3 regions of the Streptomyces sp. NPDC020362 genome follow, and region 2 is predicted to be linked to each of the others. Evidence: riboswitches for the same ligand, from Rfam matches in the RefSeq annotation. Region 2 holds a riboswitch; each other region holds the start of a gene.

Region 1 (10,116 bases), on a different contig from region 2:
GCCCAGCGGGGTGAGCGTGCCGTGGCCGTCGCCGTAGGTCAGGGCGCCGACGGAGGCGAGGGCCTTGAGGGCCCAGTCGAGGAGGGGAAGGAGAGGGGCGAGGGGGGCGTCCCCGGCAGGGGTGCCCTGCACCGGGCCCAGAATCCCGGCAGGTGTGCCGCGCGCCGGGCCCGGAGTCCCGGCAGGCGCCGCAGACCCGGCGGGGCCGGGCTCGTAGGAGACCTCGCAGCGCTCGGTGCGCAGTTCGATGACCCGCTGCTGGAGCAGGTCGAGCAGCTGCTCCACCGGGACGGGACCGGCGGACAGCTGGAGGAAGGAGAGGACCTGGGGCATCGCCGAGACGACCTCGGCGACGGCGGCCGGCTCCTGGTCGGCCGGTTCCCGGTAGGCGAGCGACCAGGCGTCGAAGAGGGCGACCCAACCGCGCAGTACGGCGCTGTCGTCGCGGTCCCAGGCACGCAGTCGCCAGCCGGGGCGCGCACTGTCCCCGTGCACCTCGATCAGTCCCGCGAGGCGCGCGGTGTCCCAGTCGGCGCGGACCTGCGCGGCACTCAGGCCGAGGTCGGCGGCGGCGCGCTCCGTGGTCACGTCGGAGAGGGTGGCCTTGCCGTCGGTGGTGGCGCCGTTGCGGCCGGGGCCGAGGGCTGCGTCGGCCCAGCGGGCGACGCGGACCGCGCCGGCCAGGCCGGTGCGCGCCATTCTGGCCAGTTCACCCGGGGCCGGGGTGCCCTCCGGCGGCCGGGGGGCGGGGCGGCGTGGGCGCCGCTGGTTCACAGCTCGGGGGGCGGCGGCCAGGGGTCGCGGTCGGACGAGTCGAAGCCTGGAGTCGCGCGGGATACGGGACGTCACGGGTGCAGTCTTCCGGTTGACGGTCCGAAAACCCAAACGGAATGTCACGGGGGGCGACGGGGCTGGCCAACGCACGGGTTCCGACGCCGGGCGAAGAGACATGTTCAAGCCAGTCGTACACACTTAAACGGAATGGCTGGAACCGGGGCTTCCACCTTGTGCCGGTGAGGTCGGGGGCGCGCTCACATCAGCGGGGTCAGGAACCGGCGCAGGCGCTCCTCGTACTCCTCGGGGTCCGCGTTCCACATCGCCCCGTGCGGGGCCCTGGCCACGGTGTGCAGGGCGACGCGGTCGGGGCGGCGGGCGGCCAGGCGGCGGGAGTACTCCCACGGGGCCACCGAGTCGTCCGGGCCGTGGACGATCAGGGTGGGCACGGCGAGCCGGTCGGGGTCGGTGAGCTCCGCGAGCCCGTCGGGGTGCAGCCCGGCCCGGCCCTGCGCGGCCCGCACCGCGAGCGGCAGCAGCGGCTCGGGGGTGTGGCGGGCCTGGGCGAGGGCGCGCAGGGTGGCCTGCCAGCTGAGCACCGGCGAGTCGAGGATCAGTCCGGCGACGCGCTCGCGCACGGCGGAGTGCTCGGCGGCGCGCAGGGCCATGGTGGCGCCGGTGGACCAGCCGAGGAGGACGACCCGGCGGGCGCCGTAGCGGACGGCGTAGCGGATCGCCGCGTCCACGTCGCGCCACTCGGTCTCGCCGAGGTGGCCCAGCCCGTCCGGCGGGCGCGGGGCGCCGAGGTCGCCGCGGTAGGCGAGCGCGAGGACCGGCAGGCGGCGGCGGTGCAGGAACTCCATCACGTTCATGGCGTGCTCGCGGGTGGTGCCGAGGCCGTGCACCGCGATCACCCAGGTGTCCCGGTAGCCGGGCACGAACCAGGCGGGCAGGGCCCCGAGTTCGCCGGGCACGTCGATGTCGGAGTGGTCGAGGCCGAGGGCGGCGCCCGGATTGCCGACGTAGAGGTTCGGGGTGAGCCATACGGCGTCGCCGGGGGCGAGGGTGCCGTGCGTGACGCGTACGAGACGGCGTACGACGGCGTCGGCGGTGTGCTCGGCAGCCTCCAGGACGGGGCCGACGACCGCGTGGGAGCCGTCGCCGGCCAGACCGTAGGTGCCGGGGCGCAGGGAGGCCAGGTCGCGGGTGAGCGCGATACGGCCTGCGGCGGTGCCGTGCACGGTGAGCCGGGGTTCGGTGGGCAGGGGACGCCCCGCCGGCGCCTTCAGCGCGGCGTCGCTGGCCAGGCGGCCGGCGGCCACGGATGCCGCACCGGCGGCCAGGACGGCGGTGAGTGCGGCGGCGGTCGCTTTGACGGTGCGCACGCATCCAGTGTCGTGGGGGTTGCCGGTACGGGCCAGCCGAACGGGTGATCAGGCACCGGCGGAAGCAGGAAGGCGCCGGCCGACGGGGCGGAACGAGGGGACCCGCGGCGCGGGGGTCACCGCTGTTGACCGTACCCCTTCAAGCGCGCCCCCGCCTCCGCCATCTGTTCCTCCGTCAGCAGGGAGGGCGCCCGTCCCGGTAGCGCCGAAGCCGTCAGCCACAGGTGGCACATCCACTCCAGCTGGGCGGTGCGGTCGTAGGCCTGGTCGAGGGTGGTGCCGTAGGTGATCATGCCGTGGTTCTGCAGGAGGCAGCCGGAGCGGCCGGCCAGGGCGCGGAGCATGTTCTCGGCCAGTTCGTCCGTGCCGTACGCCGCGTACCGGGCGACCCGCACGGGGCCGCCCAGGGCCGCGGCCATGTAGTGGACCGGGGGCAGCTCGGTCACGAGGGTGGAGACGGCCGTGGCGTGCACCGCGTGGGTGTGGACGACGGCACGGGCGTCGGTGGTGCGGTAGACGGAGAGGTGCATGGGCAGTTCACTGGTCGGCACGAGCGCGCCGAGCACCTGCCGCCCGTCGAGGTCGACGCCGGTGATGTCGTCCGGGGTCAGCCGGTCGTAGGGCACGCCCGACGGGGTGACCAGCACGAGGTCCCCGACGCGCGCCGACACATTGCCGGAGGTGCCGACGACCAGCCCGTCCGTCACGGTCCGGCGGGCCGTTGCGACCACCCCCTCCCAGACACGCGCCTCTTCCTCGTTCGGGTCCCGCAGTTGTCCGGCCATGCGGGGATCCTGCCAGCCGCAGGGGCACCGAGCGGTGTGGTCGCACAGATCGGACCGGAAGCCGCACCGCCGAGCAGCCGAGCAGCCGAGCAGCCGAGCAGCCGAGCGTCACCGCAGAACCGATGAAACGGGATCACTCCGTCCACCAGGGCCACGTCGACCGGCCTGGCACCCGCTCGCACGGCGCAGGGTTCGCCCGTCCACACCACCGCCCGGCGGCGGAGGCCTGCACCGGGGTCGCGCGTTGCCCTCGGACCGTCTCCCGTGGATCGCCCGTCACCGCGCGCCGGCCCCTGGGCCGCCGCCCGGCGGCCGGTCCTCCCGGACCTCGTGGCAGTACGCCGCCGGGGGCGGCCGGCCAGGTGACCGGAATCTCTTTCACGGGCCCCCGGACCGGCTGCGGGCCTACTCGCGAGGCCGGTGGCCAAGGGGCGTCTGAGGCTTCGATTCCGGACAGAACCCCGGACTCTCCCTGTCGATACCCCGACGCCTGCTCCAGTTCACCTTCCGTTCACCCAGGTTGCCTACGGTCCAACAACCAATGACCTCGAATGATTGCCTGGGTAAATGGAAAGCTTCTCGCTGATCCTCGCGATTGTGGTCGTGACCGCACTCGCGTTTGATTTCACGAACGGTTTCCACGACACCGCCAACGCGATGGCCACGACCATCTCGACCGGTGCACTCAAGCCCAAGGTCGCGGTGGCCATGTCCGCCGCCCTCAACCTTGTGGGCGCTTTCCTCTCCGTGGAGGTCGCCAACACGATCTCCAAGGGTCTCGTCGATGAGAACGGCATCCGTCCCGAGGTCATCTTCGCCGCCCTCGTCGGCGCGATCCTCTGGAACCTGGTGACCTGGCTCGTGGGCCTGCCCTCCAGTTCCTCGCACGCCCTGATGGGCGGCCTGATCGGCGCCACCGTCGCCTCCGCGGGCTTCGGTGCGGTCCACGGTGACGTCCTGGTCACCAAGGTTCTGCTGCCGGCGGTCGCCGCCCCGGTCGTGGCCGGTCTCGCGGCGCTGCTCGCCACCCGGTTCTCCTACGGCATCGGCCGAGGCGCCGAGGGCGAGGCCACCCGCAAGGGCTACCGCGCCGGACAGATCGCCTCCGCCGGCCTGGTCTCGCTCGCCCACGGCACCAACGACGCCCAGAAGACGATGGGCATCATCACGCTCGCGCTGATCGCGGGCGGTGCGATCGCCCCCGGCTCCAACCCTCCCACCTGGGTGATCCTCTCGGCCGGCCTCGCCATCGCGCTCGGCACCTACATCGGCGGCTGGCGCATCATCCGCACCATGGGCACGGGGCTCACCGACCTGGAGCCGCGACAGGGCTTCGCCGCCCAGACCAGCGCGGCCACGGCCATCCTGGCCTCCTCCCACCTGGGCTTCTCCCTCTCCACCACCCATGTCGTCTCCGGCTCGGTGATGGGTGCGGGCGTCGGCCGCAAGGGCGGTGTGGTCCGCTGGTCCACCGCGACCCGCATGGCCGTCGCCTGGGTGCTCACCCTCCCGGCCGCCGCGCTGGTCGGCGCGGGCGCCGAGTCCCTGACAGACCTGGGCGACTGGGGCACCGCGGTCGTCGCCGTCTTCCTCGTCGGCACCAGCGCCGGGATCTGGAAGCTGTCCCGCCGCGAGGTCGTCGACCACACCAACGTCGTCGCCGACGACGCCGATCCGGCCGGCGTGGTGACCACCGCCATCGCCGCGGTGACCCCGCCCCCCGCGGGCGTCGTCACCGAGGACCTGACGGCCACCATCCCGGCTCCGGCCGCCACCGACCCGGCCCCGGCGACGCCTCCGGCCGCCACCGTCTGACCCCGAGCACCCGGTAACTGAAGGAAGCATCCCCATGAAGATCGACTGGGCGGCCCTCGGCTCCGTCTTCGGCGTCAGCCTCGTGTTCGCGGTGGGCCTGGTGACCCTGTTCACCCTCGGTGTCAACGGCCTGTCGCGGCGCGAGAAGGCCGCCGCGCAGGGCGGATCCGCGGCACTGGCCGTGACGGGTGCGTACGTGTGCTTCGCGGCCTGTGCGGCTGCGGTGGCGTACGGGATCTATCTGATCGTGGCCAAGGCCTGACACCCGAAGGCCAGGGCCTGACTCCCGAAGGTCGACGCCCGGCCCTCGAAAGGTCCGATACCGCCCTGCCGGGGCCCCTCACGGGTGCCCGGGCAGGGCGGTCGCCCGTTCGTCAGGGGCGTCCTTCACCGCCACGCTGGCCCGGGATGTCGGACCCGTCCTGGCCCGACCAGTGCATGGTCACCGTGAAGTGCGCCTCCGCGGACCCCTGGGCCACGACCACCCCCGCCTCCGCGCTCACGGTGATGCCGAACTCGACCGTGACCTTCTCCGGCGGTCTCGTCAGCCCGCGGGCCTCGTGCACCAGCGCGCCCAGCGCCGGCCGTACCCGGGCGAGCGCCTGCTGGAGGGTCTCCTCCGCCCCGCCGCCCCGCGAGACCCGCTGCACTCCGGCGGGCCCTTCGCCCGCCACCTCCAGCAGGACGACCTGACCGTCGTCCAGCAGCATCTCGCCCACGTACGCCACCGTGCGTCTCCTCCCGCGTCCGTTCCATCCCGTATGACACGTACGCGCTATTGCAGATCCTCACGGTCCGTGAGCACAAGGAGGCGCCCCGAATGCCGCCCGGGCGACGGGGAATTCACCGCAAGCCGGTCGTCCGGCGCCGCCCGGCGTGTCGGCGATGTGGGCCTCAGCACAGTCCACCGTTGCTGGTCAAAGGCAAGTTGACGGCCCTTCCGGGTGCGTGGTGGACTGCCCGGGCCATGTACGGCGGCAGAAGAGGAAGCCGGTGCGAATCCGGCGCGGTCCCGCCACTGTCACCGGGGAAGAACACCCCGGGAGCCAGGAACTCTCACCGCCGGTCTCGTCGAACCAGGGCGCGGACACCCTGAGTGAGGACACATATCGTCATGCTCGGCCGCCGATCCAGGACCAGTACCAGGCCCGCCCCTGAGCCCACGGCCGGCTGAGCCGATGGGTGCCGATCGCTCATACGCGTACGGCGCCGCAGCCGGCCTTCTCGGTGATCTGCTCCTCGGCGATCCGCGCCGCGGGCATCCGGTCGCCGTGTTCGGGCGTACGGCCGCGGCCGTGGAGCGGGTGCTGTGGCACGACCACCGTGGCTGGGGCGCGCTGCACACCGCTGTGTGCGCCGGCGGCGCCGTCGCCCTCGGCGTCGTCGCCGAACGGGCCGTACGCCGCTCCCCCGTCGCCTCGGCCGCACTGGCCGGTGCCGCCACCTGGGCGGTCGTCGGGGGCACTTCGCTGGCCCGGGAGGCCCGGACCATCGGGCGTGCCCTGGAGGCCGGGGACGTCGAGGCGGCGCGGGCGCGGCTGCCGCATCTGTGCGGCCGGGATCCGCAGGCCCTCGACGCCGACGGGATCGCCCGGGCCGTCGTGGAGTCCGTCGCCGAGAACACCTCCGACGCCGTCGTGGGCGCGCTGGTGTGGGGTGCGGTGGGCGGGGTGCCGGGGCTGCTCGGGTTCCGGGCCGTCAACACCCTGGATGCGATGGTGGGTCACAAGTCGGCCCGCTTCCGGCGCTACGGCTGGGCCTCCGCCCGCCTCGACGACGTCGCCGGCTGGCCGGGGGCGCGGCTGACCGCCGTACTCGCCGCCGCGGCCGGGCCCGATCCCCGCGGCGCCCTGCGCGCCTGGCGGGCCGACGCGCGCAGGCATCCGAGCCCCAACGCCGGGCCCGTCGAAGCCTCGTTCGCGGGTGCGCTCGGTGTGCGGCTGGGCGGGACGCTGTCCTACGGCGGGCGCGTCGAACACCGGCCCGTCCTCAACGGGAACACCGGGCGGTCCGTCCAAATCACCGACATCGACCGGGCCGTACGGCTCTCCCGCCGCATCGGCCTGCTCGCGCTCGGCGTCTCCGTCGCCGCGCGCCGACTCGTGAAGGGACGTGCGAAGTGAGCGGTGGTCTCCTCGTCGCCGGCACCACCTCCGACGCCGGCAAGAGCGTCGTGACGGCCGGGATCTGCCGGTGGCTGGTGCGCCGGGGCGTCAAGGTCGCGCCCTTCAAGGCGCAGAACATGTCCCTCAACTCGTTCGTGACGCGTCAGGGCGCGGAGATCGGGCGGGCGCAGGCCATGCAGGCCCAGGCCTGCCGGATCGAGCCGACCGCGCTGATGAACCCCGTGCTGCTCAAGCCCGGTGGTGAGCGCAGCAGCCAGGTGGTGCTGCTGGGCCGGCCGGTGGGCGAGATGAGCGCACGCGGCTACCACGGAGGGCGCCAGCAGCAGTTGCTGGGCACGGTCCTGGACTGTCTGGCCGAGTTGCGGGGCACATATGACGCGGTGATCTGTGAGGGGGCGGGTTCGCCCGCGGAGATCAATCTGCGGCGGACCGACATCGTGAACATGGGGATCGCGCGGGGCGCGCGGCTGCCCGTGCTCGTCGTCGGCGACATCGACCGGGGCGGTGTCTTCGCCTCCTTCTTCGGCACGGTCGCCCTGCTCTCGCCCGAGGACCAGGAGCTGGTCGCCGGGTTCCTGGTGAACAAGTTCCGGGGGGACGTCTCCCTGCTGGAGCCGGGCCTGGACATGCTGCACGGGCTCACCGGGCGGCGCACGTACGGGGTCCTGCCCTTCCGGCACGGGCTCGGCATCGACGAGGAGGACGGACTGCGGGTGTCCCTGCGGGGCACGGTCCGGGAGTCGTCCGTGGCTCCCCCGGTCGGCGAGGACGTCCTGCGGGTCGCCGTCTGCGCCATCCCGCTCATGTCGAACTTCACGGACGTGGACGCGCTGGCCGCCGAACCGGGCGTCGTGGTCCGGTTCGTGGACCGGCCGGAGGAACTGGCGGACGCCGACCTCGTGGTGATCCCGGGGACGCGCGGGACCGTACGGGCGCTGCAGTGGCTGCGCGAGCGCGGGCTCGCGGACGCGCTCGTTGGGCGGGCCCGCGAAGGCCGCCCGGTCCTCGGCATCTGCGGCGGCTTCCAGATCCTCGGCGAGCACATCGAGGACGACGTCGAGTCGCGGGCCGGCGCGGTCCCCGGGCTCGGTGTGCTGCCCGTGCGGGTGCGGTTCGCCCGCGAGAAGACCCTGACGCGGCCCACCGGCAAGGCCCTCGGCGAGCACGTCGAGGGGTACGAGATCCACCACGGGGTCGCCGAGGTGACGGGCGGCGACCCGTTCTTCTGCGACGACGCAGGCCGCAGCCTGGACGGCTGCCGGGTCGGCCAGGCCTGGGGCACCCACTGGCACGGCTCGCTGGAGTCGGACGGCTTCAGGCGGGCCTTCCTCGGGGAGGTGGCGGCCGCCGCGGGCCGCCGCTTCGTACCGGCCCCCGACACCTCGTTCGCCGCGCTGCGCGAGGAGCAGCTCGACCGGCTCGGCGACCTGATCGAACAGCACGCGGACACGGACGCGCTCTGGCGGCTCATCGAGTCGGGCGCGCCGCAAGGACTGCCTTTCATTCCACCGGGAGCGCCCGCATGAGCACAGTGTTGTTGTTGTCGACCGCCGACACCGATCTGCTGGCGGCCCGCGCCTCCGGCGCCGCGTACCGGATCGGCAACCCGACCCGGGTGGACGTGGCCGCCGAGCTGCCCGGCCTTGTCGAGGGCGCGGACCTCGCCGTGGTACGGCTGCTGGGCGGCAAGCGCGCCTGGGAGGACGGACTCGCCGCGTTGCGGGCGTCCGGGATCCCGACCGTGCTGCTGGGCGGCGAGGCCGTGCCGGACGCCGAGCTGATGGCCGAGTCGTCCGTTCCGGCGGGTGTCGTGGCGGAGGCGCTGAAGTACCTGGTCGAGGGCGGGCCCGCGAACCTGACCGAGCTGGCCCGGTTCCTGTCCGACACCGTGCTGCTCACCGGTGAGGGGTTCGAGGAGCCGCAGAAGATGCCGGAGTACGGGGTGCACGGCGAGCGTGCCCTCGTCGAGGGCCGCCCCACCGTCGGCGTGCTCTTCTACCGGGCCCACGAGCTGAGCGGAAACACCGCCTTCGTCGACACGCTGTGCGACGCGATCGAGGCGCACGGCGCCAACGCCCTGCCCGTGTACTGCGGTTCCCTGCGCGGTGCGGACGCCGGGCTGTACGAGATCCTCGGCCGGACCGACGCCCTGGTCGCCACCGTCCTCGCCGCCGGCGGCACGCACGCCTCGCAGGCCTCGGCGGGCGGCGACGAGGAGGCCTGGGACATCGGGGCCCTCGCCGATCTGGACGTCCCTGTGCTGCAGGGGCTCTGCCTCACCTCCTCGCAGGCCGCCTGGGACGAGTCGGACGCCGCCCTGTCCCCCATGGACGCGGCGATGCAGGTCGCCATCCCGGAGTTCGACGGGCGCCTGATCACGGTGCCGTTCTCCTTCAAGGAGCAGGGCCCGGACGAGGTCCCGGTGTACGTCGCCGACCCCGAGCGGGCCGGGCGCGTGGCCGGAATCGCCGTACGGCACGCGCGGCTCGGGCACAAGGCGAACGCCGACAAGAAGCTCGCGCTCGTCTTCACCGCGTACCCGACCAAGCACTCGCGGGTCGGCAACGCGGTCGGCCTCGACACGCCCGCGTCCGCGGTGCGTGTCCTGGACGCCCTGAAGGAGGCCGGGTACGCCCTCACCGACTACCCGGACAACGGCGACGAGTTGATCCACCGGCTCATCGGGGCCGGCGGGCACGATGTCGAGTGGCTCACCGAGGAGCAGCTGGCCGCGGCGCCCGCCCGCGTGCCCCTGGCCGACTACCGGGCCTGGTTCGACAGGCTCGATCCGGAGCTCAGGGACGCCATGCTCGAGGCGTGGGGCGAACCGCCGGGCAGCCTGTACGTGGACGGCGACGACATCGTGCTGGCCTCCCTGCAGTTCGGGAACGTCGTCGTGATGATCCAGCCGCCGCGCGGCTTCGGCGAGAACCCGATCGCGATCTACCACGATCCGGACATGCCGCCCTCGCACCACTACATGGCGGCCTACCGCTGGCTGGAGGCCGCGACGTCCGAGGGGGGCTTCGGGGCCGACGCGATCGTGCACATGGGCAAGCACGGCACGATGGAGTGGCTGCCGGGCAAGGGGCTCGGCCTCTCCCGGGGCTGCGCGCCGGACGCCGTCCTCGGCGATCTCCCGCTGATCTACCCGTTCATCGTCAACGACCCCGGCGAGGGCACCCAGGCCAAGCGGCGCGGGCACGCCACGGTGGTCGACCACCTCGTGCC
Region 2 (10,116 bases):
ACCGCCGACCTGTGCAGCGAGCGGTTCCGGCGGTTCCTCGGCGGTCGGGGGCGCCCCCCCCCCGCCGGGGGCGGGCGGGGGCTTACGTGAACCCCGGCGACAGCGCCCCGCGGACCCGGCAGGCGGCCGCGACCAGGTTCTCCAGGGAGGCCCGGGTCTCCGGCCAGCCGCGGGTCTTCAGGCCGCAGTCCGGATTCACCCACAGGCGCTCGGCGGGGATCGCCTCAAGGCCCGTGCGCAGCAGCCCGGCGGCCTCCGCGGCGCTCGGCACGCGCGGGGAGTGGATGTCGTACACGCCGGGCCCGGCCTCGCGCGGGTAGCCGTGGGCGGCGAGCTCACGGGCGACCTGCATGTGGGAGCGGGCGGCCTCCAGGCTGATGACGTCGGCGTCGAGGTCGTCGATGGCCCGGACGACGTCACCGAACTCGGCGTAGCACATGTGCGTGTGGATCTGGGTGTCCGGGCGGACGCCGCCGGTGGTCAGCCGGAAGGCCTCCGTGGCCCATGCCAGGTACGCGGGACGGTCGGCGGCCCGCAGCGGCAGCGTCTCACGCAGCGCGGGCTCGTCCACCTGGATCACCGAAGTCCCCGCCGCCTCCAGGTCGTTCACCTCGTCGCGCAGGGCGAGGGCGACCTGGCGGGCGGTGTCGGCGAGCGGCTGGTCGTCGCGGACGAACGACCAGGCCAGCATGGTGACCGGGCCGGTGAGCATGCCCTTGACCGGACGGTCGGTGAGGGACTGGGCGTATGTCGTCCAGCGCACGGTCATCGGCTCGGGGCGGGAGATGTCACCGGCCAGGATCGGCGGCCGGACGTACCGGGTGCCGTAGGACTGGACCCAGCCGTGGTGGGTGGCGAGGTAGCCGGTGAGCTGTTCGGCGAAGTACTGGACCATGTCGTTGCGTTCGGCCTCGCCGTGCACCAGGACGTCCAGGCCGGCCTTCTCCTGGAAGGAGATCACCTCCTGGATCTCCGCCCTGATGCGCTCCTCGTACCCGGCGGTGTCGATCCGCCCGGCCCTCAGATCGGCGCGGGCCGTGCGCAGTTCGCCGGTCTGCGGGAAGGAGCCGATGGTCGTGGTGGGGAGCAGCGGGAGGCGCAGGTGGGCGCGCTGGGCGGCGGCCCGCTCCGGGTAGGACGCGCAGCGGCGCGCGTCGTCGAGGGTGACGGCGGTGGCGCGGGCGCGGACGGCCGGGTCGCGGGTGACGGCGGAGTTCGCGCGGGAGGCCAGGTCGGCACGGTTCGCGGCCAGTTCCGCGGCGATGGCGTCGGTGCCGCGGGCCAGGCCCTTGGCGAGGGTGGCGATCTCGGCCGTCTTCTGCCGGGCGAAGGCGAGCCAGCGCATGATCTGCGGATCGATGTCCCGCTCGGCCGACGTGTCGAGGGGGACGTGCAGCAGCGAGCAGGAGGCGGAGACGTCGACCCGGTCGGCCAGGCCCAGCAGGGTGCCGAGCACGGCGAGCGAGGCCGACAGGTCGTTCACCCAGATGTTGCGCCCGTTGACGACGCCGGCGACCAGCCGCTTGCCGGGCAGTCCGCCGACGGCGGCCAGCGCCTCCAGATGGGCGGCGGCCGCCTCGGTGAAGTCCAGGGCGAGCCCGTCGACCGGTGCCTCGGCCAGCACCGGCAGGGCCTCACCGAGCCGGTCGAAGTAGGAGGCGACCAGCAGCTTCGGCCGGTCGGTCAGGGCACCGAGGTCGCGGTAGGCGCGGGCGGCGGCGTTCAGTTCGGCCGGGGTGCGGTCCTGGACCAGGGCGGGCTCGTCGAGCTGTACCCACTCGGCGCCCGCCGCGTGCAGGTCGGCGAGGACCTCGGCGTACACCGGCAGCAGGCGGTCCAGCAGGATGAGCGGCTCGAAGTCCGCGGGCGCGCCGGGCGCGGGTTTGGCCAGCAGCAGGTAGGTCACCGGGCCGACCAGCACGGGGCGGGCCGCCAGTTCCAGAGCGAGTGCTTCCCGCAGCTCGGCGACCTGCTTGCCGGAGTCCGCCGTGAACACCGTGTCCGGTCCCAACTCGGGTACCAGGTAGTGGTAGTTGGTGTCGAACCACTTGGTCATCTCCAGCGGTGCGACGTCCTGGGTACCGCGCGCCATGGCGAAGTACCCGTCGAGCGGGTCGGAGGCGACGGCGGCACGGTGACGGTCGGGGATCGCGCCGACCATGACGGTGGTGTCCAGCACGTGGTCGTAGTACGAGAAGTCGCCGGTCGGCACCTCGTCGATGCCGGCGTCCGCCAGCCGCCGCCAGTTGGTGCGACGCAGACCGGCGGCGGTGGCGCGCAGGGCGTCGGCGGTCACGCGGCCCTTCCAGTAGCCCTCGACGGCCTTCTTCAGTTCCCGGTTCTGTCCCTGGCGGGGGTAGCCGTACACGGTGGCCCGTGCTGCCGCGGCTGCGGGCTTGGTGGTCACGGAGATCTCCTTCGCGAGATGAATCCCTGAGATCCCGGGGACGGGACGAGAGCGCGAAGGGGTGACGGACCGGACGGTACCGGCCCACGGCCGTCCGTTCGGTGTGTGCGCCGACCCGCCCTCGAGGTCACCGGGATGTCCGCGCACGAGTGGTCCCGCGCGCGGGCAGATGGCAGGTCTTCGGACTCGCGGGCACGTCCTCACGGGGGAGGACACCTACTGGCCGTCGCTTCCCGGGCCCTCCTCGGGCCCAGTGCGTATGACGGCGGTCGTTCCCGCTCACCGCTGCGGGGCAGTCCCGGATTCCCACCGGGTTCCCTCTTGCGACGCATCCCGCCTGGCGGACGGGGCGAACCAGCTGCACCGGTCAGCCTAAGGGACCGTCCAGGGACGTGGTGCACGATGCCCCGCATTCGGAAGGTGACGTGGGACATGCCGCCGCAGTGGGGAAACGGGCCGGGGCGGGAGGCGCCGCACGAGCGCTTCCCGCCCCTCCCCTGTGAGCAGCCGCCGGATCCCTCGGCCGGCCGCTGCCGTCCGGGCCTTTCGGCCCGCTCCTCGCCGCGGGCCCCTCAGCCCGGGCGCGCCGGTCCGCTCAGGACCGGCCGTACTTGTGGAACCCCCGCCCGGTCTTGCGGCCGAGCAGTCCCGCCTCGACCATCCGCTGGAGCAGCGGGGGAGGGGCGTAGAGGGGTTCGCGGAACTCGTCGTAGAGCGACTCGGCGATCGAGGCGACGGTGTCGAGGCCGATCAGGTCCGCGAGCCGGAGCGGCCCCATGGGGTGGGCGCAGCCCAGCTCCATGGCGGTGTCGATGTCGGCGGCGCCGGCGAAGCCGGACTCCGCCATCCGGACGGCCGCCAGCAAATAGGGGATGAGCAGCGCGTTGACGACGAAGCCCGCCCGGTCCCGGGAGCGGACGACCGTCTTGCCGAGAACTTCCGTGGCGAAGGACTCGACGGCGGTCACGGTCCCGGGTGCGGTGTGCAGGGAGGGCACGACCTCCACGAGCGGCAGCACCGGCACCGGGTTGAAGAAGTGCAGTCCCACGACCCGGTCGGCGCGGCCGGTGGCCATGCCGAGGCGCATCACGGGCAGGGAGGAGGTGTTGGTCGCCAGGACGGCCGACGGGTCCTCGACGATCTTGTCGAGGGCGGCGAACACCTCGGTCTTGGCGTCCGCGTTCTCGACGACGGCCTCGATGACGAGCTGCCGGTCGGCCATCTCCTCCAGATCGCCGGTGAAGACGAGGCGGGCGAGGGCGTCCTGCGCGGCGGACGGCTCCAGCCCGCCCCGCCGGACCGCGCGCTCCAGAGAGGCGGCCACGCGCTCGCGGGCGACGCGGGCGGCCGTGGCGTCCGCCTCGCAGACCACCGTGTCCAGTCCCGCCCGCGCGCACACCTCGGCGATGCCGGCACCCATCTGGCCGCCGCCGACCACCCCGACGCGCCGGATTCCGCCGCTCATGACCGGGGCTCCGCGCGCTGCACCAGATGGGCGGTGTAGGCGTCGGGCGTGAAGAAGAGCGGCAACTCGCCCGCCAGGGCGGTCCGTTCGAAGAGCGCGCGTACCTCGTCGACCGGCGCCCACGGGTACTCGGCGCCGAGCGCGGCGGCCTCCTCGTCGAGCAGCCGCAGGACCGTCTCCCGGTCGATCACCCGGTGCCGCAGCCACTGCCAGATCTGCACGCGGGCGATCTCGGCCGTGGCCGCGTCCTCCATGAGACCGTACAGAGCGACCGCGCCCTGCCCGCGCAGCCAGGCGGCGAAGTAGCGCAGCGCGACCGCGATGTTGGTGCGCACGCCTTCCGGGGTGGGCGGCCCGCCGCCCCGGCGCACCGACAGCAGGTCCGCGGCCGTCACCTCCACGTCGTCCCGCGTCCGGTCGATCTGGTGCGGCCGCTCGCCGAGGACACCGTCGAACACCTCACGGCAGACGGCGACCAGGCCCGGGTGGGCGACCCAGGAGCCGTCGAAGCCGGCCTCGGCCTCGCGCTCCTTGTCCAGCCGCACCTTGGCGAGGGCCGCCTCGTGGGCGGCCGGGTCCCTGCTCGGCACCTGCGCGGCCATGCCGCCGACGGCGTGCGCGCCGCGCCGGTGACAGGTACGCACGAGGAGTTCGGTGTAGGCCCGCATGAAGGGAGCCGTCATCGTGACCTTCGCGCGGTCCGGCAGCAGGAAGTCGGTGCGGTGACCGAAGGTCTTGATCAGGCTGAACAGGTAGTCCCAGCGGCCCGCGTTCAGGCCCGAGCTGTGCTCGCGCAGCTCGTAGAGGATCTCCTCCATCTCGAACGCGGCGGTGATCGTCTCGATGAGGACGGTGGCGCGGATCGTGCCGCGGGGAATGCCGAGGAGTTCCTGCGCGGTGACGAAGACGTCGTTCCACAGGCGGGCCTCGTAGCGGTTCTCCAGCTTGGGGAGGTAGAAGTACGGGCCGCGGCCGGCGTCGATCTGCCGCTGCGCGCAGTGGAAGAAGTACAGGCCGAAGTCGACGAGCGCGGCGGGCACGGGGGCGTCCTCGAACTCCAGGTGCTCCTCGTCCAGGTGCCAGCCGCGCGGTCGTACGACGATGGTGGCGAGCTGTTCGCCGAGCCGGTACCGCCTGCCGTCGCCGGTGGTGAAGTCGATGCGCCGCCGGACGGCGTCGAGCAGGTTGAGCTGGCCGCCGATCACGTTGTTCCAGGTGGGCGCGGTGGCGTCCTCGAAGTCGGCCATCCACACCCGGGCACCGGAGCTGAGGGCGTTGACCGTCATCCGGCGGTCCGGCGGGCCGGTGATCTCCACGCGGCGGTCGGTCAGGCCGGGGGCGGGCGGTGCGACCCGCCAGGTGGGGTCGGCACGGACGGCGGAGGTGACCATCGGGAAGTCGAGCGGGGAGCCGCTGGCCAGGCGGAGGATCTGCCGGCGGCGTTCTCGCATCAGGTCCCGGCGGCGGCCGGCGAACGCCGCGGTCAGCCGGCCGAGGAAGTCCAGGGCGGCGGGCGTGAGGATCTCGTCGTGCCGCTCGCCCAGGGGCGCGAGAACACGGACGTGGTGGGTCAGGGCACTGGTGGACATCGCTTCTCCTGCGGGCGGGGCGGAAGGCGGGGGTCGGACGGGGACGGTCGTACGACCCCCGCCGGGCCGGGGCGGGCCACAGGGCCCGGGCAGCCCTAGTGGAACTGCTCCTCCTCCGTGGAGCCGGCCAGGGCGGTGGTGGAGGAGGCGGGGTTGACGGCGGTGGAGACCAGATCGAAGTAGCCGGTGCCGACCTCGCGCTGGTGCCTGACGGCGGTGAAGCCGTGCGCCTGCGCGGCGAACTCCCGCTCCTGCAGGTCGACGTAGGCGGTCATGCCGTGCTCGGCGTAGCCGCGGGCGAGGTCGAACATGCCGTGGTTGAGGGAGTGGAAGCCGGCCAGCGTGATGAACTGGAACTTGTAGCCCATCGCGCCCAGCTCGCGCTGGAACTTGGCGATCCGGTCGTCGTCCAGCGCCGCCTTCCAGTTGAAGGACGGCGAGCAGTTGTAGGCGAGCATCTGGTCCGGGTACCGGGCGTGGATCGCCTCGGCGAACTCGCGGGCCTGCGCCAGGTCGGGCGTACCCGTCTCGACCCAGATCAGGTCGGCGTAGGGCGCATAGGCCAGCCCGCGCGCGATCACCGGAGCCATGCCGCCCCGGACCCGGTAGAAGCCTTCGGCCGTACGCTCCCCGGTGACGAACTCCGCGTCACGCTCGTCGACGTCGCTGGTCAGCAGGTTGGCGGCCAGGGCATCGGTGCGGGCGACGACGACGGTGGGAACGTCGGCGATGTCGGCGGCGAGACGGGCGGCGTTCAGGGTGCGGATGTGCTGCGAGGTCGGCACCAGGACCTTGCCGCCGAGGTGGCCGCACTTCTTCTCCGAGGCGAGCTGGTCCTCGTAGTGGATGCCGGCCGCGCCCGCCGCGATCATCGCCTTCGTCAGCTCGAAGGCGTTCAGCGGACCGCCGAAGCCGGCCTCGGCGTCGGCGACGATCGGCACCAGCCAGTCCGTCGTGCCGCCGGCGCCCTCGGCGGTGGCGATCTGGTCGGCGCGCAGCAGCGCATTGTTGATCCGGCGGACCACCTGGGGCACGGAGTTGGCCGGGTAGAGGCTCTGGTCGGGGTAGGTGTGGCCGGCCTGGTTGGCGTCGGCGGCGACCTGCCAGCCGGACAGGTAGACGGCCTGCAGACCGGCCTTGACCTGCTGGACGGCCTGGCCGCCGGTGAGCGCGCCGAGCGCATGGATGTAGTCCTGCTCGTGCAGTTGCCGCCACAACCGCTCGGCGCCGCGCCGGGCCAGGGTGTGCTCCTCGCGGACGCTGCCCGAGAGCCGGATCACGTCCTCGGCACTGTAGGTGCGCTCGATGCCTTGCCAGCGCGGGTCGGTGGCCCAGCGCTGCGCGAGCTTCTCGGCCGCCTGCGTCCTCGCCTCTGCCATGACTGTCACGTCTCCTCGGTCTGTGCCTGCTGCCAATCCCCCGGTCCGGACGAACAGGGGTGGCACGGTGTGTCGAAGAACTGGGATGCGGCCCGTCGTCACGCGGTGGACGGAGGTGAGCAACGCTGCCGGTCACGACCCCATCGGCGCCGGGATCTCCGACGTCAGGGCATGAATCGCGCCCCGGTTCCGAGCGGTGGTCGCCGGTGTCCGGCGGGCCGCACGGAAACTCTGACACTGGCACTGAGTGCCAACAACCGTGGATGCCTGCCAACTTCTGCGAATCTTCCGGTCATTGTTTGCCAAGTTTGCGAAGGGTCTCCGGCCGGTCCGCTCCCGTACGCTGACCGGAAGCCGGACGCGGAGGTCAACGGGTGAGCAAGACCTATGCGGGGGCGCGCCTGCGGCGCCTGCGCGAGGAGCGGCGCATGAGCCAGGCCGAACTGGCCCGCGTCCTCGCCATCTCGCCCAGCTACCTGAACCAGATGGAGCACGACTCCCGTCCGCTCACGGTCCCGGTCCTGCTGCGCCTGACAGAGACTTTCGGCGTCGACCCGGGCTTCTTCTCCGAGCGTGACACCACGCGCCTGGTCGCGGACCTCCGGGAGGCGCTGGCCGGGGAACTCGCCGAGGCCCGGGTCTCAGCCGCCGACCTGACGGACCTGGCCTCGCGGCTGCCCGCCGTCGCCCAGGTCCTGCTCGGCCTCGGCCGCCGCAACCACCTGCTCGCCGAGCGTCTCGCCGAGGCCACCGACGGCCGCGGGACCGCCCCCGAGCAGCCCCTCTCCCCCCACGAGGAGATCCGGGACTTCTTCTACCGCCGCCAGAACTACCTCCACGACACCGACCTCGCCGCGGAGGAACTCGCCCACGAGATCGGCATCCGGCCCGGCGACGTCGTCCAGGCCCTGACCGCCCGGCTCGCCGACCGCCACGGCGTCCGGCTGACCGGCGAGCGGGGCGACCATCTGCACCACTACGACGAGCCGACCCGCACCCTTCACCTGTCCACCCGCCTGCGCCCGGGCCAGCGCGCCTTCCGGATGGCCACCCAGCTCGCCCTGCTGGAGTACGGCGACGAACTCGACCGCCAGGCCGCCGAGGACTTCGCAGCCGACTCGCCGGCCCACGCCCTGGCCCGCATCGGCATCGCCAACTACTTCGCGGCAGCCCTGATCCTGCCGTACGGCGCCTTCCACGCGGCTGCCGAAGGGGTGCGCTACGACATCGAACGCCTCACCGACCGCTACGGCCTCGGCCACGAGACCGTCTGCCACCGCCTGAGCACCCTGCAGCGCCCCCGTCTGCGCGGGGTGCCCTTCTCCTTCGTCCGGGTCGACAGGGCGGGCAACATGTCCAAGCGCCAGTCGGCAACGGGCTTCCACTTCTCCCGGGCCGGCGGCACCTGCCCGCTGTGGAACCTCTACGAGGCGTTCGCCGCCCCCGGCCGCATCCACGTCCAGATCGCCGAAATGCCGGACGGACAGCGCTACTTGTGGACCGCCCGCGCCCTCACCCGGCACCGCGGCGGCTGGGGCGAACCCGGCAAGACCTTCGCCATCGGCCTGGGCTGCGAGATCCGCCACGCCCACCGCGTCGTCTACTCCGACGGCCTCGACCTCGCCAACGCCTCCGCCGCCACCCCCATCGGCATGGGCTGCCGCGCCTGCGAACGCCTCGAGTGCCCCCAGCGAGCCGCCCCGCCGCTCGGGCACCCGCTGCGGATCGACCAGAACACCAGCACGTTCGTGCCGTACCCGGTGGCGGACAGCACGGCCGGCAGGGCGGCGGCACAACGGCCGCACGGACCAGCGGGAAAGCCGGTCCGTGCGGCGCCGGCCCATGCCGACGGGGCCTCGTCGTGACCAACTGAAGGCAGAGAGCGGCGGGTCAGGCGTTCTCGGGCAGGACGCAGGCGATGACGCACAGGTCCGCCGGACACGGGGTGACCGACACGACCTCGAGTCCTGCCTCCGTCACTTCCCGGCGGATGTCGGCCTCGGTGCGCTCGCGGGCATCGGTCTCGCCGACCACCATCTTGATCACGTTGCGGAACGCGGCCCCGGAGTCGTGTTCCACCAACGGGTCGATGACCAGGAGCATCGGCTTGCGGTCCGGATCGGCACCGGCGCTCATCGCCGCCCGGATGTTGCCCAGGATCCGGACGCTGCTCTCCGAACTCCAGTCGTGGAGAACGTTCTTGATGATGTAGAGATCGCCGCCCTCCGGGACCTCACGAAGGATGTCCGAAGGCCGGTAGCTCAGCCGCTCGACGAGGTCCTCGTCGCCGGACTCACGCAGACCGGCCTCCGCCCGCCGGCACGTGTCCGGGCGGTCCACACAGACGCCCTTGAGGTGCGGGTGCGCCGCGAGAACGGTCTTCAGGAGCGCGCCGTTGCCCCCGCCGACGTCGACCACCGTGCGCACGTTCTCGAACGGGACGTGCTCCGCCAGCACCGTGCCGATCGGCCGGGCCCAGTCCTGCATCGCCAGGTCGAAGATCCGCGCGGTCTCGGCGTCCTTCTCCAGGTACTCGTAGAGCGAGACGCCGAACGCCTGGGGCATGACCGACGTGCCGTGCTGCACCGCCTGCGCGAGACCCCCGCTGGCCGCCTGGGCGTAGAGGCCGCACAGCAGCGCGGTCAGGTACCGGATCGACTCGGGGTGGTCGGTCCTGAGCTGCTCGGACAGGGGTGAGTTGGTGTACCGGCCCTCCCCGTCCTGTGCGAAGACCCCGAGGGCCGTCAGGGCCTTCATGAGGGAGACCAGCGCGTCGTGGTCGGCGCCGACGGCCTTGGCCAGCTCGGCGCTCGTCGCCGGGCCGTCCGCGAGGGCGTCCGCGACACCGAGGCGGGCGGCGGCACCGACCGTGGCGGACGTGAAGGACCCCATGACAAGACTCAACAACGACACTTCCATGCCCCTATTTCTCCCTCGGCTGGATGGCAGGACGGCACGACGCGGATGACAGGTCCGTGTTCTCAGCCGACGCTCCACCTGTTCGGAATGTCCCGCCCGTGTTCGGGATCTCTCGTCCCGCGGGCGTGCGACAGGAGACGGTGCCGGTCGGGCGAGTTCGCGAGGGGCCGGCCTCGCCTTGGAACAGATGTCGGGTACGGATGCCAGGCTGTCGTTGCGGTGTGCGGACGGGCGCACCGGTGATGGCCTCAAGGTGGGCCCTGCGCGGCACACGCTAGGGGAAGCCGGAGCTTCACGTCGCCTCGTTCAACTGCCTCGTCACCCTCGTGCTCGGCGAGTTCGGCGAGCCGTGACACA
Region 3 (10,116 bases), on a different contig from region 2:
GGCACGCGTCGCGGTGCACTACGGCAGCAATGAGGCGGCGGCCGGGCAGACGGTGGCCGCGATCGAGGCGGAGGGCGGCTCCGCGTTCGCGATCCGGGCGGAGCTGGGGGTTCCGGGGGACGCCGAGCGGCTGTGGGAGGAGTTCGACCGGCACGCGGACGGCGTGGACATCCTGGTGAACAACGCGGGGATCGGCACCTCCCGCCCCTTCGAGGAGATCGGAGAGGAGGAGTACGACCGGCTGTTCGCGGTGAATGTGAAGGCGCCGCACTTCATCACCCGGCTCGGGGCGCGGCGACTGCGGGACGGCGGGCGGGTGGTGAACATATCGTCCGGGCTGGCGCGGGCCGCCGTGATGCCCGAGCTGATGCCCTACGCGATGACGAAAGCGGCGCTGGACGTCCTCACCCGGGACCTGTCCAAGGTGCTGGGCACGCGCGGCATCACGGTGAACTCGGTCGCGCCCGGCATCGTGGACACCGACGTCAACGCCGGATGGCTGCGCGCGAGCGACGAGGCATGGCGGGGCGCGGCGGCGCACTCGGCGCTGGGCCGGGTGGGCACGCCGGCCGACATCGCCGACGCGGTCGCCTTTCTCGTCTCGGAGGACGCGCGGTGGGTGACCGGGCACTGGCTGGACGCGACGGGAGGTTCACTGACGTAGGAGCCGCCTCACCTGGGCCCGGGAGGTCAATTCTGTTAGATTGGTCTAAACCACATAGAGACCTCTGCTCCGACCTCTCCCAGCCCTCCAGGACCTCTTCAGAACGGCAGGCCCAGCGTGGAAGTTGTCATCGTTCCGGACGCCGCGGCGGGCGGCGAGCTGATCGCCGAGGCCATGGCCCAGCTGCTGAGACGCAAGCCCGACGCCCTGCTCGGTGTGGCCACCGGCTCCACCCCGCTGCCCATCTACCAGGCACTGACCGCCAGGGTGCGCTCCGGCGCCGTGGAGACCACGCGGGCCCGCATAGCCCAGCTCGACGAATACGTCGGGCTGCCCGCCGAGCATCCCGAGTCCTACCGCTCGGTGCTGCGCCGGGAGGTGCTGGAGCCGCTCGGCATCGGGATGGACGCGTTCATGGGCCCGGACGGCACGGCCGAGGACGTCCAGGCGGCGTGCGAGGCCTACGACCGGGCGCTCGCGGAGGCCGGCGGAGTGGATCTGCAGCTGCTGGGGATCGGGACGGACGGGCACATCGGGTTCAACGAGCCGTGCTCCTCGCTCGCCTCGCGCACCCGGATCAAGACGCTGACCGAGCAGACCCGGATCGACAACGCGCGCTTCTTCGACGGCGACATCGCGCAGGTGCCGCACCACGTCATCACCCAGGGCATCGGCACCATCCTGGAGGCCCGCCACCTGGTGCTGCTCGCGACGGGCGAGGGCAAGGCGGATGCGGTCGCCGCGACCGTCGAGGGACCGGTCGCGGCCGTCTGCCCGGCCTCGGCGCTCCAGCTGCACCCGCACGCCACGGTGGTCGTCGACGAGGCCGCCGCGTCCAAGCTGAAGCTGGCCGACTACTTCCGGCACGCCTACGCGCACAAGCCGGACTGGCAGGGGGTCTGACCCTGGGGGCGGGTGCCGTTGCCGTCACAGGCACCCGCCCGTCTCCGGTCGCGGCGGCGGCACCCGCCTGCTGGACTAGACCAGCAGCGGGTCCGACGGTATATAGAGAGGATCACGGAGCGTGCAGGTGGAGTCCTGATCCACGAAGCCGTGCCACGATGTGAGCCGTGGCCGATGGGATGTCGGTCGCTTTCGGCATCAGGAGCCGGGAAGGCAGAGCATGAGCACCGACGTCGGCAGTGCGGAGAACGAGGCCGGGACGGTCCGTACCGCGCGTGTGCCCAAGTACTACCGCTTGAAGAAGCACCTGCTCGACATGACGGAGACGCAGGCGCCGGGCACTCCGGTCCCGCCCGAGCGCACGCTGGCGGCCGAGTTCGACACCTCCCGCACCACCGTCCGCCAGGCCCTGCAGGAACTCGTCGTCGAGGGCCGCCTCGAACGCATCCAGGGCAAGGGCACCTTCGTCGCCAAGCCGAAGGTGTCCCAGGCGCTGCAGCTCACCTCCTACACCGAGGACATGCGGGCCCAGGGCCTGGAGCCCACCTCACAGCTGCTGGACGTCGGCTACATCACCGCCGACGACCGGCTCGCCGAGCTGCTCGACATCACGGCGGGCGGACGCGTGCTGCGCATCGAGCGGCTGCGCATGGCCAACGGCGAGCCGATGGCGATCGAGACCACCCATCTGTCGGCCAAGCGCTTCCCGGCCCTCAGGCGCTCGCTCGTGAAGTACACCTCCCTCTACACCGCCCTCGCCGAGGTCTACGACGTCCATCTCGCCGAGGCGGAGGAGACGATCGAGACCTCGCTGGCCACCCCGCGCGAGGCGGGCCTGCTCGGCACCGACGTGGGTCTGCCGATGCTGATGCTCTCCCGCCACTCCCTGGACCGCGAGGGCAAGCCGGTGGAGTGGGTCCGGTCCGTCTACCGGGGCGACCGGTACAAGTTCGTGGCCCGGCTGAAGCGGCCTGCGGAATGAAAGCGGCCGAGAGCACGACAGGCCGGGGGTCCGGGGGCCACGCGGCGGCAGCCGCACGTCCGACGCAGCTCCAGGGACGATGCAGCGTGGCGCGGCTCAAGCACCCTCAGGACTAGCAGGAGTTGGGGTCTTCACACCTCAACCCCCAAATCGACATACCGATATACGGACGAGGTCTTCCGCTGCCGCGACACTGTCACCTAGATTGCCTGCGCATTACACAGGTGATCAGCGAGGGGACGGAGCCGTGGCATGTCCGAAACGCCTGAAGTGAGACCACCGGTCGTGACGCCGGTCCGCGTGATCATCGCCCTCTGTCTCGTCGCGCCCTTCGCGGCGATGCTGTGGGTCGGCTCGTACGCCAAGACGGATCCGGCCTTCATCGGGATCCCGTTCTTCTACTGGTACCAGATGCTGTGGGTGCTGATCTCCACCGCGCTCACGGTGCTGGCGTACCAGCTCTGGCAGCGTGACCAGCGCGGCCGCAGGGACACGAAGGGGGGTGCGGCGCAGTGAAGGGCGGCGTCAACGGCGTCGCGCTCGGCGTCTTCATCTTCTTCTTCCTGGCCGTCACGGTCATGGGCTTCCTGGCCGCCCGCTGGCGCAGGGCCGACAATGAGCACTCCCTGGACGAATGGGGCCTGGGCGGACGGTCGTTCGGCACCTGGGTCACCTGGTTCCTGCTCGGCGGAGACCTGTACACGGCGTACACGTTCGTCGCCGTACCGGCGGCGATCTACGCGGCGGGCGCGGCCGGATTCTTCGCGGTGCCCTACACGATCCTGGTCTACCCGCTGATCTTCACGTTCCTGCCCCGCCTGTGGTCGGTGTCCCACAAGCACGGCTATGTGACGACCTCGGACTTCGTGCGCGGCCGCTTCGGCTCCAAGGGCCTGTCGCTGGCCGTGGCGCTGACCGGCATCCTGGCCACGATGCCGTACATCGCGCTCCAGCTCGTCGGCATCCAGGCGGTGCTGGACGTGATGGGCGTGGGCGGCGGTGACAACACCAACTGGTTCGTGAAGGACCTGCCCCTGCTCATCGCCTTCGGTGTGCTGGCGGCGTACACCTACTCCTCGGGCCTGCGCGCCCCCGCGCTGATCGCGTTCGTCAAGGACACGCTGATCTACATCGTGATCGTGGTGGCGATCATCTACATCCCGATCAAGCTCGGCGGGTTCGACGACATCTTCGCCAAGGCGGGTCACGCGCTCAACCAGGTCAACCCCGCCACCGGCAAGCAGCGCGGCGCGCTCGCCCCGCCGGAGGCGGGCCAGTGGACGTACGCCACACTGGCGCTCGGCTCGGCTCTCGCGCTGTTCATGTACCCGCACTCGATCACCGCGACGCTGTCGTCCAGGAGCCGTGAGGTGATCCGCCGCAACACCACGATCCTGCCGCTGTACTCGCTGATGCTGGGCCTGCTGGCCCTGCTCGGCTTCATGGCGATCGCGGCCGGTGTGAAGGTCACCAACGGCCAGCTGGCGATCCCGCAGCTGTTCGAGGACATGTTCCCGGACTGGTTCGCGGGCGTGGCCTTCGCGGCGATCGGCATCGGCGCGCTGGTCCCGGCGGCCATCATGTCGATCGCGGCGGCGAACCTCTTCACCCGCAACATCTACAAGGACTTCCTCAAGCCGGACGCCACACCGAAGCAGGAGGCCCAGGTCTCCAAGTTCGTGTCGCTGCTGGTGAAGGTCGGCGCGCTGGTCTTCGTCCTGACCATGGACAAGACGGTCGCCATCAACTTCCAGCTGCTGGGCGGCATCTGGATCCTGCAGACCTTCCCGGCGCTGGTCGGCGGCCTGTTCACGCGCTGGTTCCACCGCTGGGCGCTGCTGGCCGGCTGGGCGGTCGGCATGGTCTACGGCACGGCGGCCGCCTACGGGGTCGCCTCCCCGACCCAGAAACACTTCGGCGGCAGCGCCAAGGAGATCCCCGGCATCGGCGAGATCGGCTACATCGGCCTGACGGCCTTCGTGCTGAACGTGCTCGTCACGCTGGTCCTGACCGTCGTCCTGAAGGCCGTGAAGGCCCCCGAGGGCCTCGACGAGACCAGCCCGGAGGACTACACGGCGGACGCGGGCGAGCCGGGAGTCGAGGTGGAACTCCCGCCCGCTACGGCAGGAAGCGCCCACTAGGGCGCCCCGAAAGGGGCGCGGGGCCGTATGGGCATGCGGCCCCGCCGCGTGGGCGCGAGCAACCACACACCCCACAGCGGGCCGCCGGGAACCACCCACCACGGCGGCCCGCTGTTTCGTGCACACTCACCGGCATGGACCTCGTGATCCGCCTCGCAGCCCCCACCGAATACGCCGCCCTCGGAGAACTCACCGCCCAGGCCTACCTCCAGGACGGCCTCCTGGACTTCGGCGAGAGCGACGAGTACCTCGGTGAGCTGAGAGACGTGGCCAAACGAGCAGCCGCAGCCGAGGTTCTCGTGGCCGTCCGGGACACAACGGTCCTGGGCGGAGTCGCCTTCGTCCCCTCCGGCGGCCCCATGGCCGACATCGCGGCCCCGGGAGAGGCCGAGATCCGCATGCTCGCCGTCGCGGCAGCCGCCCGCGGCCAGGGCGTCGGCGAGGCACTCGTCCTCGCCTGCATCGACCGGGCCCGCAGCACCCCGGGTTGCACAGGCATCGTCCTGTCCACCCAGCGCACCATGCACAGCGCCCACCGCATCTACGAGCGCCTGGGTTTCCTTCGCACACCCGAGCGGGACTGGAATCCCCTCCCCCACCTGGACGACATCACTCTCCTCACCTACGAGTTGACCCTCTGAAGCCACGGCGACACAACATCTGGGGGTGACACGACAGCCCGGCACTAGATGTATGCTCATCCTCGCTGTCGTCGCAGGGGAATCCGGTGCGAATCCGGAACTGTCCCGCAACGGTGTACTTGCGTGCATCCGCACGCCCGTGTCAGTCCGAGGACCTGTCGGCAGCGCGCACCCGGCCGTCCGGCCCGGGTGCCTTGAGACGTCCGGGCCTCGTGGAGTGGGCTGGTGGACGCGACGCCGTGCGCCGTCGTGCTGCCCCCTGCCCTCCGCAAGGCCCCGTGCCGAGCGAGGGAGAGCCCCACGTGACCATCGCGCCAGCCGAACCGGCTTCAGCCACCCCGGCGACCGGAGCCCCGGTGGAGACCGACGGTCCCGGTGCCGCGTTGCTGCGGACCCTGACCGAGCTGACCGCCGACCTCCCCGACGCCGACCCCGGCCGGGTCGCCGCGGCCGCGCTGCGCGGCCGGTCCGCGCGGGCCGACGAGGCGGAGTTGCGCGAGCTGGCCACGGAGGCGGCCGCCGGCCTCATCTCCGAGGACCCTGCCTACTCCCGGCTGGCCGCCCGGCTGCTGACCCTCTCCATCCGCGCGGAGGCCGCCTCGCAGGGCGTGACGTCCTTCACCGAGTCCGTCGCCGTGGGCCACCGTGAGGGCCTCGTCGCCGACCGCACCGCCGAGTTCGTCCGGCTGCACGCCGGCCGGCTGGACTCCCTGATCGACCCGGTCGCCGACGACCGTTTCGGCTACTTCGGCCTGCGCACCCTGCACAGCCGCTACCTGCTGCGCCACCCGATCACCCGCCAGGTCATCGAGACGCCCCAGCACTTCATGCTGCGTGTGGCCGCCGGTCTCGCCGAGGACGACAGCGCCCGCGCGGTGGACGAGGTCGCGTCGCTCTACGGGCTCATGAGCCGCCTGGACTACCTGCCCTCCTCCCCCACCCTGTTCAACTCCGGCACGCGGCACCCCCAGATGTCGTCCTGCTACCTGCTGGACTCCCCGCTGGACGAGCTGGACTCCATCTACGACCGCTACCACCAGGTCGCCCGTCTCTCGAAGCACGCCGGCGGCATCGGTCTGTCGTACTCCCGCATCCGTTCGCGCGGTTCGCTGATCCGCGGCACCAACGGGCACTCCAACGGCATCGTCCCGTTCCTGAAGACCCTGGACGCCTCGGTGGCCGCCGTGAACCAGGGCGGCCGGCGCAAGGGTGCCGCGGCCGTGTACCTGGAGACCTGGCACTCCGACATCGAGGAGTTCCTGGAGCTGCGGGACAACACCGGTGAGGACGCCCGCCGTACGCACAACCTGAACCTCGCGCACTGGATCCCGGACGAGTTCATGCGCCGGGTCAACGCCGACGAGCAGTGGTCGCTGTTCTCCCCGGCGGACGTGCCGGAGCTGGTCGACCTGTGGGGCGAGGAGTTCGACGCCGCCTACCGCAGGGCGGAGGCGGCGGGGCTCGCGAAGAAGACCATCCCGGCCCGTGACCTGTACGGCCGCATGATGCGCACCCTCGCGCAGACCGGCAACGGCTGGATGACCTTCAAGGACGCCGCCAACCGCACGGCCAACCAGACGGCGACCCCGGGCCACGTCGTCCACTCCTCCAACCTCTGCACGGAGATCCTGGAGGTCACGGACGACGGGGAGACCGCGGTCTGCAACCTGGGGTCGGTCAACCTCGGTGCCTTCGTGAGCGACGGGGACATCGACTGGAAGCGCCTGGACGAGACCGTCCGCACGGCCGTCACCTTCCTCGACCGTGTCGTGGACATCAACTTCTACCCGACCGAGCAGGCGGGCCGCTCCAACGCCAGGTGGCGTCCGGTGGGCCTGGGTGCGATGGGTCTGCAGGACGTCTTCTTCAAGCTGCGTCTGCCCTTCGGCTCGCCCGAGGCCAAGGCCCTGTCCACGCGGATCGCCGAGCGCATCATGCTCGCCGCGTACGAGGCCTCCGCCGACCTCGCCGAGCGCAGCGGCCCGCTGCCCGCCTGGGAGAAGACCCGTACGGCCCAGGGTGTCCTGCACCCCGACCACTACGGCGTCGAGCCGGCCTGGCCCGAGCGCTGGGCGGCGCTGCGCGAGCGGATCGCCGCGGTCGGCATGCGCAACTCGCTGCTCCTCGCGATCGCCCCGACCGCGACCATCGCCTCCATCGCGGGCGTGTACGAGTGCATCGAGCCGCAGGTCTCCAACCTGTTCAAGCGCGAGACCCTGTCCGGCGAGTTCCTCCAGGTCAACTCGTACCTGGTGCAGGACCTGAAGGAGCTGGGCGTCTGGGACGCGCGCACCCGTGAGGCGCTGCGCGACTCCAACGGCTCCGTGCAGGACTTCGTGTGGATCCCGGCCGACGTGCGGGCGCTGTACCGCACGGCCTGGGAGATCCCGCAGCGCGGGCTCATCGACATGGCCGCGGCCCGCACCCCGTACCTGGACCAGGCACAGTCCCTGAACCTGTTCCTGGAGACGCCGACGATCGGCAAGCTCTCCTCGATGTACGCCTACGCCTGGAAGTCGGGCCTGAAGACGACGTACTACCTGCGCTCGCGCCCGGCGACCCGGATCGCCCGCGCCGCGCAGGCCCAGCCGACCATCCCCGTCCAGCAGGTGGCCGACCCCGACGCCGTCGCCTGCTCCCTGGAAAACCCCGAGTCCTGCGAGGCCTGCCAGTAATGACCACCCGTAACGTCAACCTCCTCGACCCTGGCTTCGAGCTGACTCTCCGCCCCATGCGCTACCCGGACTTCTACGAGCGCTACCGGGACGCCATCAAGAACACCTGGACCGTGGAGGAGGTCGACCTCCACTCGGACGTCGCCGACCTCGCGAAGCTGTCCCCGGAGGAGCAGCACCTGATCGGCCGCCTGGTGGCCTTCTTCGCGACGGGCGACTCGATCGTCGCGAACAACCTGGTGCTGACGCTGTACAAGCACATCAACTCCCCGGAGGCGCGCCTGTACCTGTCGCGCCAGCTGTTCGAGGAGGCCGTGCACGTCCAGTTCTATCTGACGCTGCTCGACACCTACCTTCCCGACCCGGACGACCGCGCCGCCGCCTTCGCGGCCGTGGAGAACATCCCGTCCATCCGCGAGAAGGCCGGCTTCTGCTTCAAGTGGATGGACTCGGTGGACAAGCTGGACCGCCTGGAGTCCAGGGCGGACCGCCGGCGCTTCCTGCTCAACCTCATCTGCTTCGCCGCGTGCATCGAGGGCCTGTTCTTCTACGGCGCCTTCGCGTACGTCTACTGGTTCCGCAGCCGGGGTCTGCTGCACGGTCTCGCGACCGGCACCAACTGGGTGTTCCGCGACGAGACGATGCACATGTCCTTCGCGTTCGACGTGGTCGACACCGTCCGCAAGGAGGAGCCGGACCTCTTCGACGACGAGCTGCAGCAGCAGGTCACCGACATGCTGCGGGAGGCCGTCGAGGCCGAGCTGCAGTTCGCGCGCGACCTGTGCGGTGACGGCCTGCCCGGCATGAACACCGAGTCGATGCGGCAGTACCTGGAGTGCGTCGCCGACCAGCGCCTGACGCGCCTCGGCTTCGCCCCGGTGTACGGCTCGGAGAACCCCTTCTCCTTCATGGAGCTGCAGGGTGTTCAGGAGCTGACGAACTTCTTCGAGCGCCGTCCGTCGGCGTACCAGGTCGCGGTGGAGGGCACCGTGGACCTGGACGAGGACTTCTGAGTCTCCTTCTTCCGACGATTGCCTCCGCGGTTCTCCTGGGCCTCCCCGAGCTGCCGGTCGATGCGCCTGTCGCGCACGATGCCGAGCACGGACGGGAGGGCCAGGAGGACCAGGATGCCGAGCGTGGCGAGCATTCCCATCAGGCCTTCGATCTGGTTTCCGTTCATGTCACCACTGTCGCGCCGAACGCTCCTGACCGGGAGTGGCAGGACTGCCGTGCACCATCGATTTACTGCCAGCCCTGAGGCACACTGGTCCCATGCTCAAGAACGTGGCCGCCGTACTGCTGGACGGAGTGCACCCCTTCGAGCTGGGTGTGGTGTGCGAGGTGTTCGGCATCGACCGCAGCGACGAGGGACTGCCGGTGTACGACTTCGCCGTGGTCTCGGCGGAGGGTGAGGCGCTGAGCACCCACGTCGGCGGGCTCACGGTGTCGACGCCGTACGGCCTGGAGCGGCTGGAGGAGGCCGACCTGATCGCGGTGCCGGCCGGGAGCGAGTACGTCACCCGCGAGTATCCGCCCGCCCTGCTCGACGCCCTGGTACGGGCGGTGGAGCGGGGCACACGTGTGCTGAGCGTGTGCTCGGGCGTCTTCGTGCTCGGTGCGGCCGGGCTGCTCGACGGACGGCGGTGCAGCGTGCACTGGCGTCACGCCGACGAGCTGGCGCTGCGCAATCCCCGGGCGGTCATCGAGCCGGACGTCCTCTACGTCGACGAGGACCCGGTGATCACCTCCGCCGGCACCGCGGCCGGCATCGACGCCTGTCTGCACATCGTGCGCAGGGAACAGGGCCCGGACATCGCCAACCGGATCGCCCGGCGCATGGTGGTGCCGCCGCACCGGGACGGCGGTCAGGCGCAGTACATCGAGCGGCCGCTGCCCAAGGCCCCGTGCGACACGGTCGGCGAGGTCCTGGTGTGGATGGAGGAGCACCTCGGCCAGGAGGTGACCGTCGAGCAGCTCGCCGCCCGCGCCCATATGGCGCCGCGCACCTTCGCCCGCCGCTTCCAGCAGGAGACGGGGACGACTCCCTACCGCTGGATCCTGCGCCAACGGGTGCTGTTGGCACAGGAGTTGCTGGAGGGCACGGACGAGA

Evidence for each region. Region 2 has a riboswitch for cobalamin ahead of metE (5-methyltetrahydropteroyltriglutamate--homocysteine S-methyltransferase). Riboswitches for the same ligand answer to the same signal wherever they lie in the genome.
Region 1: another riboswitch for cobalamin. It lies ahead of AB0H32_RS09335 (cobalamin biosynthesis protein); the one in region 2 lies ahead of metE (5-methyltetrahydropteroyltriglutamate--homocysteine S-methyltransferase).
Region 3: another riboswitch for cobalamin. It lies ahead of AB0H32_RS04215 (ribonucleoside-diphosphate reductase subunit alpha); the one in region 2 lies ahead of metE (5-methyltetrahydropteroyltriglutamate--homocysteine S-methyltransferase).

What each region holds. Positions count from the first base shown of each region.
Region 1 covers NZ_JBFAET010000015.1:45,463-55,578, reverse strand. Annotated here, with positions in the region: gene AB0H32_RS09365 (hypothetical protein) at 1-699, opposite strand, end outside; gene AB0H32_RS09360 (alpha/beta fold hydrolase) at 1,032-2,159, opposite strand; gene AB0H32_RS09355 (class II aldolase/adducin family protein) at 2,276-2,944, opposite strand; gene AB0H32_RS09350 (inorganic phosphate transporter) at 3,512-4,759, shown strand; gene AB0H32_RS09345 (hypothetical protein) at 4,794-5,021, shown strand; gene AB0H32_RS09340 (CU044_2847 family protein) at 5,134-5,487, opposite strand; cobalamin riboswitch at 5,694-5,836, shown strand; gene AB0H32_RS09335 (cobalamin biosynthesis protein) at 5,938-6,882, shown strand; gene AB0H32_RS09330 (cobyric acid synthase) at 6,879-8,411, shown strand; gene cobN (cobaltochelatase subunit CobN) at 8,408-10,116, shown strand, end outside.
Region 2 covers NZ_JBFAET010000067.1:21,401-31,516, forward strand. Annotated here, with positions in the region: gene metE (5-methyltetrahydropteroyltriglutamate--homocysteine S-methyltransferase) at 83-2,407, opposite strand; cobalamin riboswitch at 2,575-2,766, opposite strand; gene AB0H32_RS23650 (3-hydroxybutyryl-CoA dehydrogenase) at 3,003-3,872, opposite strand; gene aceB (malate synthase A) at 3,869-5,461, opposite strand; gene aceA (isocitrate lyase) at 5,557-6,840, opposite strand; gene AB0H32_RS23665 (short-chain fatty acyl-CoA regulator family protein) at 7,215-8,705, shown strand; gene AB0H32_RS23670 (methyltransferase) at 8,731-9,759, opposite strand.
Region 3 covers NZ_JBFAET010000005.1:119,972-130,087, forward strand. Annotated here, with positions in the region: gene AB0H32_RS04185 (SDR family oxidoreductase) at 1-664, shown strand, start outside; gene nagB (glucosamine-6-phosphate deaminase) at 782-1,567, shown strand; gene AB0H32_RS04195 (GntR family transcriptional regulator) at 1,788-2,549, shown strand; gene AB0H32_RS04200 (DUF3311 domain-containing protein) at 2,802-3,065, shown strand; gene mctP (monocarboxylate uptake permease MctP) at 3,062-4,690, shown strand; gene AB0H32_RS04210 (GNAT family N-acetyltransferase) at 4,825-5,331, shown strand; cobalamin riboswitch at 5,371-5,509, shown strand; gene AB0H32_RS04215 (ribonucleoside-diphosphate reductase subunit alpha) at 5,634-8,006, shown strand; gene AB0H32_RS04220 (ribonucleotide-diphosphate reductase subunit beta) at 8,006-9,019, shown strand; gene AB0H32_RS04225 (hypothetical protein) at 8,932-9,186, opposite strand; gene AB0H32_RS04230 (helix-turn-helix domain-containing protein) at 9,279-10,116, shown strand, end outside.